One region of the Psychroflexus sp. S27 genome, then DNA from elsewhere that is predicted to be linked to it. Evidence: riboswitches for the same ligand, from Rfam matches in the RefSeq annotation. Region 1 holds a riboswitch; each other region holds the start of a gene.
The links. Region 1 has a riboswitch for cobalamin ahead of CAP47_RS02750 (TonB-dependent receptor plug domain-containing protein). Riboswitches for the same ligand answer to the same signal wherever they lie in the genome.

Region 1 (3,286 bases):
TAATAAATCACGCCACCAGTTTCTCCTTTTTTGCCAGCAATACCATAAATTTCCTTATTCTGAAATGCTTTGAATTGTTTGTAATGCGGATTTTGTTTTGTCATTTTATCATATGTCGTAAAACTACCTGGAGAAATCCAAATATCAGCATCTTGAGCTTTATTTAAAACACTTTCAAAAGATAAACTAAGACTGCCTGTTTCATCGTTATCTGCATAAATATAATTTGTGTTAGCATCATTAAAAAACATGGCTTGCCAACTTGCGCCGCCAGGTAAATACCAAACATCTCTGTATAAGCTTCCAGAAAGAACTGTTGGCTTATTTTTAGCTTTTTGAGCAAGTAATTTCATTTCATTATAGCTTCTCTCAACGGATTCAAATGCTTTGAGAGCTTCATCTTTTTTTCCGAAAAGAACACCAAAAAATTTAATCCATTCTGCTTTGCCTAAAGGTGTTTTTTCAACCCAATCACCGTTGTAAACAATCGGAATTCCAGATTTTTCAATAAGACCGTAAGCTTTGTTTTTTCCATTCATACTGAATCCGACAAAAACATCAGCTTGAGAAGAAATCGTCAATTCAGTATTGAGTTGTTGATTTTGACCGATGTTTAAAACTTTATTGTCATTAATATATTCTCTAGCTTCAGCAGACGAGATGTAGTCAGGCTCAGGAAATGCGACTAAAGTAGAGAGAACATTCAAGTCGATTAATGATGGAATATGTGTTGTCGAAGAGACAATGCTTCTCTCAATCGGTAAATTGATGCGATGTGTATAATTTAAATCTTTGGGTAAATCAACTTCTTTTTTTGTGATGACATAAGTGAAGGTTTGATCACTATTTGGCCATGAATTTTTAACTTTTAAAACATCGTAATTTTCATAAGATTCCACTTCAAAACCTGTTGCATAATCAATGTTGATATCAACTTTGGTTTGTTGTGATGTTGATTTTTCTTGAACTTTATCAGGTTTTTTATTTTGACAGGAGAATAAAAAAACGCTAATGAGTATAAATGTGAGAAAATGTTTTTTCAAAATAATAGAATTTTCAGCAAAAGTAAGATTAATTAAATTTATAGACTTTAGGAAGTTTTAAATGTTTAGTTTTGTCCGCGAAAATGGTTCTTGACATATTTCTGATATGTTAAAGATTAAAAGGGAATTTCGTTTAAAGCGAAAGCTGTTCCCGCAACTGTAAGCTAAATTTATCATTAAGATAAATGCTTTGTCAATACTTCAACCACTGTTTTTTACGGGAAGGTGATGACAAAGACGCAAGCCAGGAGACCTGCCTTTTTTCAGAAATTTAATATGAATTTGTTCGGGATAAACAAAAATGATGATAAAAAGACAGTTACTTCTATTATTTGGTTTATTTGCGTTTTTAGGAAATGCGCAACAGAAAGAAAGACAACAATTAGATACAGTTGTACTGAAACCTTTGCGCCTGATTCAGAAATCTGTAGGGCAAAGTGTTTTGAATATTGAGCAAGATCAAATCAGAAAATACCGTCCGCAATTAACTGATGTTTTAAGTTTTGAAACACCAATTTTTTTCAAAGAAAACGGTCTTGGCATGGTGTCCTCACCAAGTTTCAGAGGAACAACAGCACAACAAACTGCCGTTTTATGGAATGGGATTAATGTGAATTCACAATTTTTAGGGCAAGTTGATTTTAATACAATTTCACCTTATAATTACTCTTCAATTGATGTGAGATCGGGTGGAGGAAGCTCGCAATTTGGCTCTGGCGCTATCGGCGGAACTGTGGCTCTTAATAATTCATTGGATTTTAAAAAAGGACATCAATTTCAGCTTTTATCAAGTTACGGAAGTTTTGAAACCTACAATAATGCTATTGATTATAAATTTTCTGATGAGAAATTCAGTTTTCATTTAGGTGCGAATTATTTTGATTCAGCTAATGATTATGATTTTCCTGATCAAAAAGGGTTTAACGATAATGGACAAATGCATCATTTATCGGTGACAGCAAACGCAGCTTACCGTTTTAAACCGCAACATAAATTGAGTTTTTACTCAGAAATATATGATGGTGAAAGACATTTTTCAATTTTAGAAGAAACGCAATCAAGAACAAAATATCAGGATCAAAACATCAAATCTCAATTGTTGTGGGAATCTTCTTGGCGAAAATTAAAATTGAAATCACGTGCTGCTTATCTCAATGAGAAATACACTTATTTTCCTGAACTAGATAATGATGAAAGTTCGACTTATGGTCGAGCGGAAACCATCATCAATAAAACAAGTTTGGGTTATAAAGTCAAGAAAAATATTTATTTAGAAGCCGAAATAGATTATCAATATACTTGGGCTGATGGCATAGAAATACGTGATGCTTCAAGAAACACAACTGAAGCGCAACTTTTTTTGAAACATCATCTCACGCCAAATTGGGTTTACCAAGTGCATTTGAATCAGAATTTTGTTGATGATTTTGATGCGCCTTTTCTATATAATTTTGGTACAAATTACAGTTTTAGTTCTCAACATGAAGTAAGATTAAATTTTTCTAAAAATTATCGTATTCCAACATTTAATGACTTGTATTGGCCAGGTTCAGGCAATTTAAGTTTGAAACCTGAAACTTCTTTACAAGGTGAAATCAGCTATATTTTTAAATTAAAATCTTTTGAATTCGGTTTGACGTATTATCAAATTGAATTGGAAGATATGATTCGTTGGTTGCCTACACAAGGTGAATTGTGGGAGCCGGTCAATACTGATAAAGTTTCCTCAAAAGGAATTGAAGCGAATGCTTCATATCAGTTTAATTGGGATGGAAATAAATTGAAAGCAAAAATGCTTTACGCTTATACAAAATCAGAAAATAAAGAAACTGGCTACCAGTTAATTTATGTGCCTTACCATAAAGTCACCGCTGGATTTGATTATGATTACAAAAATTGGCATGCTGATGTCAGTGCGATGTATAATGGCAAAGTTTATACACAATCTAACAACAAATCAAAAACTCGGGTTGATGATTATATTTTGGTTAACGCTTCTGCACAATACCAATTTGGAAACAATCAAATGTACGGTCTTGGCGCTCGTGTGAAAAATGCGACTGACAGAAGCTACCAAAACATGATTTACAAACCAATGCCAGGAATTAATTTCGAATTTTTTTTAACCCTAAATTTATAAACAAATGAAACACAATTTTTTGAAGCCACTTTTATTGGCATTGACAATCGGATTCTTTTTTGCATCATGTAGTAGTGATGATGATGGAGGCGTCACTCCTGAA
Region 2 (3,286 bases), on a different contig from region 1:
GAAGCGACAGGCAAAAAATTTGAGCGATATACCGTTTTATTGAATTTTGCAAAAGGGAAAAAGCGAACTAATAGTCAAATCGATAAAATTTGGAAAAACCAAAATTCAACGGTCTATAAAAATCGTGAGTTACAAAAAGTTTCTGGAGTAGGCGATAAAGCTACTTGGAGTAATCTTGGTGGTGGACAACTTCGCGTATCCAGCGATGGATTTATCTTTTACGTTTCTCATTCCGTGATGGTCATGCCAGGAAAAGATAAACCTAATGATACAAAAGCTATGATAGATAAAGCTAAAAAGCTGGCAAAACTGGTGATTAATAGAGTGTAACTTTTACGGAATCACAAAAAAAACTTGTTTCTAAACACGCAAAATATAAGCGAATGAAAACTTTAAAATTAGGGAATACAATTTTATTGATAATTGTTTGCATGATGTTGGAGAGTTGCATAACACTTCAACAACCCTTACCAAATAGTCTTTGGGGGAATTGGACGTTTGAAGAAGCAGGTTTTTTAAATAAACAATCTAACAGTCAGCTTGAACCTTATCAAAATATATGTCACAAAGAGGGTGATCGCTTAGGCTTTTCTTCAGACCATAAAATGAAATTGAGATGGTACGATGAAAGTTGTATGATTTATGAGTACTTCATTGGTCATTATCAAGTAAATGGCAAGATTTTGACTGTTGATTTGGCTGAAAGCCATTCTTATCAAGATCGTCCTTTTCCGCCTATCACAAAATTCAGAATTATGCAAATTGATGCAACGACTTTAAAGTTAGAAGAAATACCTGATGGCAGCAGAAGAAATCGAGATAGAGCAAGACCAGGTTTTGAGCCTTTGATTTTCATTTTAAAAAAATTGGATTGAGCTTAATGAAGTATAGATTACTAAAAGGATTTATTTGTTCGCGAGAACGTCTCAGGTGTTAAATCAATACTTGGGACTTCTTTTATCAAAAAAGCTCTTAAGATTCAATTCTTAAGAGCTTCATTTATTTTGAAATTTGAAATACTATTTCTTAATTAATTTTTTAATCGCAACACCTTCATTTGTACTGATGTGAATCTGATAAAATCCAGATTGCAAATGAGTCAGGTCGATGTTTTTCATTTTTGAGCTTAAAACAAGTTGACCTGCCGCATTATATATATTGACAGCTGTAACCTCTTTCTCAGTTTGTATTTTAATATTTGATGCTACAGGGTTTGGATAAACCATGAAATCATCAGCAGAAAACTTTGTCGATTTGAGTACCGTTTCTGCTTCTTGAGGGATATAAGGTCTTCTTTCAGAAAAACTTAATCCTAACCAAGAGTTATTTGATAACTGTATTTGATTAAAATCTGTAGCTGTTTGCCAGTTTGATAAATTTGTTCCTGTGTAATACTTCCATTGGTTTTCAGCTGAATTTTGTCCAGAATGAATGTCGAGTTGTACATCTGTAACCTCTTCGCTATCAAATGTATAATTGAAGTAGTTTGTGTTGTTTTCAATTATACTCAAAGCTTCTTCAGCAGTTAGGCTTCCATCATATTGAATGCCAAAAACAAATGAATCTTCAACGCTATCAGTTGAAGTTCCAAAATCAACAATCACTAAACTTCGGTTGCTCCCAGTGCCAATCCAATTTTCAATATCATCATGGTTCAACCATGATGAGCTGTAAGCAGGGATAGGCGTGATTGGCGCTTCAGCCTCAGGATTTGAAAAACCATAAGAACAGCCATACCACATGCCGTTTTCAACAACTTCGCCAATTCCGCCATTCATTTCAAACATTGCTATTGAGCTTCCACTCCACGTACTCCACCAATCCGGGTCACCGCTTAATCCGCTGTGGTTGTTGTAAATGATGTCATTGAGAAAACCACCGGCTTGGTCAATTTGGAAAGCAGGTTCTTCCATTTCAATTGTTTCTAAAATATCTTGAAAAGTAGGATTTTCACTAGCGTTATATTTAAAGCCCCAAGCGTAAGAACGGTCATCAGTTCCATCTTTAAAGTCGATGACCATATAGGCTGTTTGATCGCCGTCACCGACATAAAATTTAACATCCTCTGATGTAAATTGTGCGAAAACAAATTGGGTCAAAAACACAAATAATAAAAAAGTAATTCTTCTCATAACTATATAAATTTAAAAGTTTAACTCCCGAAACTTTATGGAATTTGAGTTACAAAAGAATTTTGCATTCTATTAAATGCAAGTGAAGACTCTTTGTAAACCTTTATTCCCGAAAGTTTATTTTTCATTCTAAAGGCAGGTCTCCTGGCTTGCTTGTTATTGTAAACCTTCCCAGAATAATCCAGTGGTTTTTTATACAATAATTTTTAAAAAGCTTACAGTTGCGGGTACAGCTCAAGATTTGATATCATCTCACTTGATTCCCTATTCATGAACAATCGTTCAACCTTACTGCAAATATATAATAAATATGATGAATTTAATATCTAAAATAAATTCTTATCAAAAACTTAAAAGTGAAACTTTGAGTATGAGATAGTATAATTTTACAAATTCAAATTATTAAGATTTAATATTTTTCCAATAAAAGAATAGACTTTAGTTTTTCAATTAATCGATATTATTTCAAGGTTTAGGCTACGTTTTAATTGAGAATTTTAACTAAATTGAAGGTAAACCTCTTAAATTAATTAAATGTTCAATAGTAAGTGTTTAGTTTTTGCAAAGCTTTTTAGCATTATAGGTGTTGTTTTTTTTCTAAATTCATGCTCTTTAGTTCGAATAGAAAGTGAACAAAAACCTCTTGAGGTTATCGATCTCAATACGCGTTTACTCACGCATGAATTTGTAGGGCATGCGATGAATGTTACTCAAAATGCTTCTGACAGTATTCTTAAAAGTAAACCTAATCAAAAGGTTCAACAATTACTTTTAAGTTGGCAAATAAACACTGCCAAACAACTTAAGAAATTTGGTTTTCAGCCATCACCACAAGTGTCTATGGTTGATGTTTGGACATATACTTTAAAAGCTGATAACTTTTTTAAAACTTATAAAAATGAAAATTTAAATGAGCAGCAACTACAAATTATTAAGTCAGCAACTTCAGATAATCTTTCGCGTATCCAGAAAATTGCTTCGAGTGTAAAATCCAAAAAAGATTATATCGCTTTATCTGATTTCATTAAAAAACAAGCTGCAAAATCACCATTTAAAACCATAGATTTTGACAGAATGGAAACGGTGAAAGATGCTTATTTTGAATTTAAGGACACACCTGATGATGTTGCAGTTGAGACTGTCGGAACTTTGTC
Region 3 (3,286 bases), on a different contig from region 1:
GCTTGTTTGAGTACAGTTTCTTTGTCTTTGCTGGAATCTGCAGATATTTTTTCAATAAAGATTTTTTTGATGTTTTCCATAAACTTTTTCATCTGATCTTTTATTAACTGATCATCGCTCTCAGAAAACTCATAGTAAGTATTGGTCACCAGGCAGCCTTTCCCATTTCCTATTTCTTCGCGGACATTAATTGAATCATAAAAAAATTGTTTAATGCCTTCAATGCCATTTGAAGATTTCTCTAATTTTTCAAAAATAATTTTTGTCTTGGCATTGTAGCATTTTATGCTTTCTAAAAACAATCCGTGCTTACTTCCAAAACTTGAATATATAGAGAACTTATTGATGCCCATTTCTTTTTCAAGCATTTGCATCGAGGTTGCCTCATAGCCATTTTGCCAGAATACGTTCATAGCTTTTTCAACAACTGCCTCTTCGTTATATCCTTTTTTTCTTGCCATTATTTCTAATTACACCGCAAATCTAAACGATTAGTTAGTTATAGAGAAGTATTTAACTTTTATTTAAAAAAGCATTTTAGCTAAGAGATAACTTTCTTTGTCAATTTCTAACTGTAAGGCTAGTATTAACAACCAATAGGCAGAGTAAGATTATAAAATAATCTACTCACTTTTATCTATTTTTTCTAATTTTCATAAAATCAAAAATTTACATCTCAATAATGATGCATGCTAACAAGCTCTAAAGTCTAAACATAAACTCCAATAAGATAGCTTTTTAGAGGTTTATTTCTCCACTTTTAGCATTACACAAACGCAATCTTGAATACTTAAATACCGATGCTTTAGCCCTCATTATCTTTATAAATATTCAAGAATACATCAATTGCTTTAGAGCTATCTTCTCAATTTTCAGTTCAATAATTTGATTCAATCAATAGCCATTAATTCAATTTTGTTTTATAAATTCGTCGCAAATACCTTTTTGGCTGTCTTGATTTTAAGGCAGAAAACAGGGGAATTGGGTGTAAATCCCAAGCTGTTGCGCAACTGTAAGCGATAAATTATCGTAAGCCAGATTACCTGCCAAATTGGTTTTGAATTTTGTTTTCGCATAAAAAACGAAGTTCAGAAATAGGCTATTCATACCTTTTTCTCTTCCTTTTTTGTGCCATTGTTAAACTTATAAAATTTAAATACAATGGGCATTTTTGACAAACGCTTAAATTACAAACCTTTTGAGTACCCCGAAGTAATGGACTTCGTGGAAAGTATGAATTCATCTTTTTGGGTTCATAAAGAGATTGACTTTACAGCAGATATTCAAGATTTTAAATCTAATCTCTCTGAAACAGAACAAGAAATCGTTAAACGCAGTTTACTCAGTATCGCTCAGGTAGAAATTGGTGTCAAACTCTTTTGGGGCGGTTTGTACAGGCATTTCCCTAAACCTGAATTTAATAATCTTGGTGCTACTTTTGCAGAATGTGAAGTTAGACACGGGGAAGCTTATGCCAGATTAATTGAGGTTTTAGGTTATCAAAAAGATTTTGAAAATCTTGTTGACATCCCAGTGTTTAAAGAAAAAATAGAGCTGACTGAAAATAGTCTTTTAAACAATGCTGACATTATCTCAAAACTTCTATTTTTCACTATTGTGATTGAAAACTCTTCCTTGTTCTCACAATTTGCAAATATCTTGTCATTTACAAGATTCAAAGGCTATCTAAAAAACACTTCTAACATCATCGCTTGGACATCTATTGATGAGCAAAATCATGCTGATGCCGGTATTTACTTAATAAATAAAATAAATGAAGAAGGATTTTTAGACGAAAAAATTAAATCCAAAATGGCTCAAGATGTTGAAAAATACATTCACTACGAATCTCAACTTCTAGATTGGATTTATGAGAAAGGAGAGCTGGATTTCTTTACAAAGAATGACATGCTCAACTTCATGAAATACCGTGTAGATGACTCACTACAAAAAATTGGTATCCCGAAATTATTCAACATTTCTCAAGTTCAATACAAGCCTATGCAATGGTTTGATGAAGAGGTTTTTGCAAATGAACTAGATGACTTTTTTGCTAAAAGACCAACAGCTTACACAAAGCATGATAAAAGTATTCATGCTGAAGATTTATTCTAAATATAGAGAGATGACATCAGAGATTACCAATAGAATAGCACAATCGCGTACAAGTATTTTTAAAGTTGTTTTTCCGAACACAACCAATCATTACGATACTTTATTTGGAGGGACAGCAATGAATTTGATGGATGAGGTCGCCTTTATTACGGCAACGCGTTTTAGCCGAAAGAAAGTCGTGACAATCTCATCAGATCAGATTGACTTTAATGAACCTATCCCAGCCGGGACGATTATTGAATTAGCAGCAGAAGTTGCTGAAATTGGCAACACCAGCTTAAAGGTGAAAGTCGATTTATTTCAAGAAGAAATGTATGAAAATACCCCACAAAAGAAATCCATTTCAGGTGTTTTCACTTTTGTGGCTTTAGATAAAAACAACAAAAAAACCAATGTCTTATGAGTGAACCATGGTGGCTTAACGATGAAAGTGAGCAAATTTTAAATAGAGGTTATTTACTAAAAGGAGAAAGTGTAAAAGGAGCGATTGATCGTATTGCTACAGCAGCGAGCAAGCAACTCTTTAGGCCTGAACTAAAAGAAAAATTTATTGAGATTATCGACAATGGGTGGATGAGCTTAAGTTCACCGATTTGGGCAAATATGGGAACTGAAAGAGGTTTGCCCATTTCTTGCTTTAATGTTCATGTTCCTGATTATATTGAAGGAATCACGCACAAATTAGGTGAAGTAATTATGCAAACTAAAATTGGTGGTGGCACTTCTGGCTATTTTGGCGAGTTAAGGGGAAGAGGAACTGCTGTTACTGACAACGGCCAAAGTAGCGGCGCGGTTTCTTTTATGAAATTGTTTGATACTGCCATGGACACAATTTCGCAAGGCGGCGTGAGACGTGGCGCTTTTGCTGCTTATCTAGATATTGACCATCCTGATATTGAGGAGTTTTTGCAAATAAAAGATATTGGGAATGCACTACAAAATTTGTTCTTTGGCGTTTGTGTGCCTGATTATTGGATGCAAGAAATGATAGATGGCGACATGGATAAACGCAAACTCTGGGCAAAAGTTTTGGAAGCAAGACAACAAAAAGGTATACCCTATATTTTATTTTCGGATAATGTAAACCGGAATAAACCTCAGGTTTACAAAGATCATAATATGCGTATTAACGCGAGTAATTTATGTTCTGAGATTATGCTTCCTTCTAATT

Region 2: linked by a shared signal. The riboswitch ahead of CAP47_RS07340 (T9SS type A sorting domain-containing protein) and the one ahead of CAP47_RS02750 (TonB-dependent receptor plug domain-containing protein) in region 1 are both predicted to bind cobalamin.
Region 3: linked by a shared signal. The riboswitch ahead of CAP47_RS09205 (ribonucleotide-diphosphate reductase subunit beta) and the one ahead of CAP47_RS02750 (TonB-dependent receptor plug domain-containing protein) in region 1 are both predicted to bind cobalamin.

The regions. Positions count from the first base shown of each region.
Region 1 is NZ_NEXQ01000019.1:11,444-14,729, forward strand. It holds gene CAP47_RS02745 (ABC transporter substrate-binding protein) at 1-1,043, opposite strand, end outside; cobalamin riboswitch at 1,111-1,319, shown strand; gene CAP47_RS02750 (TonB-dependent receptor plug domain-containing protein) at 1,348-3,183, shown strand; gene CAP47_RS02755 (YncE family protein) at 3,188-3,286, shown strand, end outside.
Region 2 is NZ_NEXQ01000023.1:219,011-222,296, forward strand. It holds gene CAP47_RS07330 (hypothetical protein) at 1-330, shown strand, start outside; gene CAP47_RS07335 (hypothetical protein) at 384-875, shown strand; gene CAP47_RS07340 (T9SS type A sorting domain-containing protein) at 1,020-2,132, opposite strand; cobalamin riboswitch at 2,249-2,438, opposite strand; gene CAP47_RS07345 (hypothetical protein) at 2,667-3,286, shown strand, end outside.
Region 3 is NZ_NEXQ01000024.1:310,522-313,807, reverse strand. It holds gene CAP47_RS09210 (TetR/AcrR family transcriptional regulator) at 1-461, opposite strand, end outside; cobalamin riboswitch at 930-1,066, shown strand; gene CAP47_RS09205 (ribonucleotide-diphosphate reductase subunit beta) at 1,162-2,115, shown strand; gene CAP47_RS09200 (acyl-CoA thioesterase) at 2,126-2,518, shown strand; gene CAP47_RS09195 (ribonucleoside-diphosphate reductase subunit alpha) at 2,515-3,286, shown strand, end outside.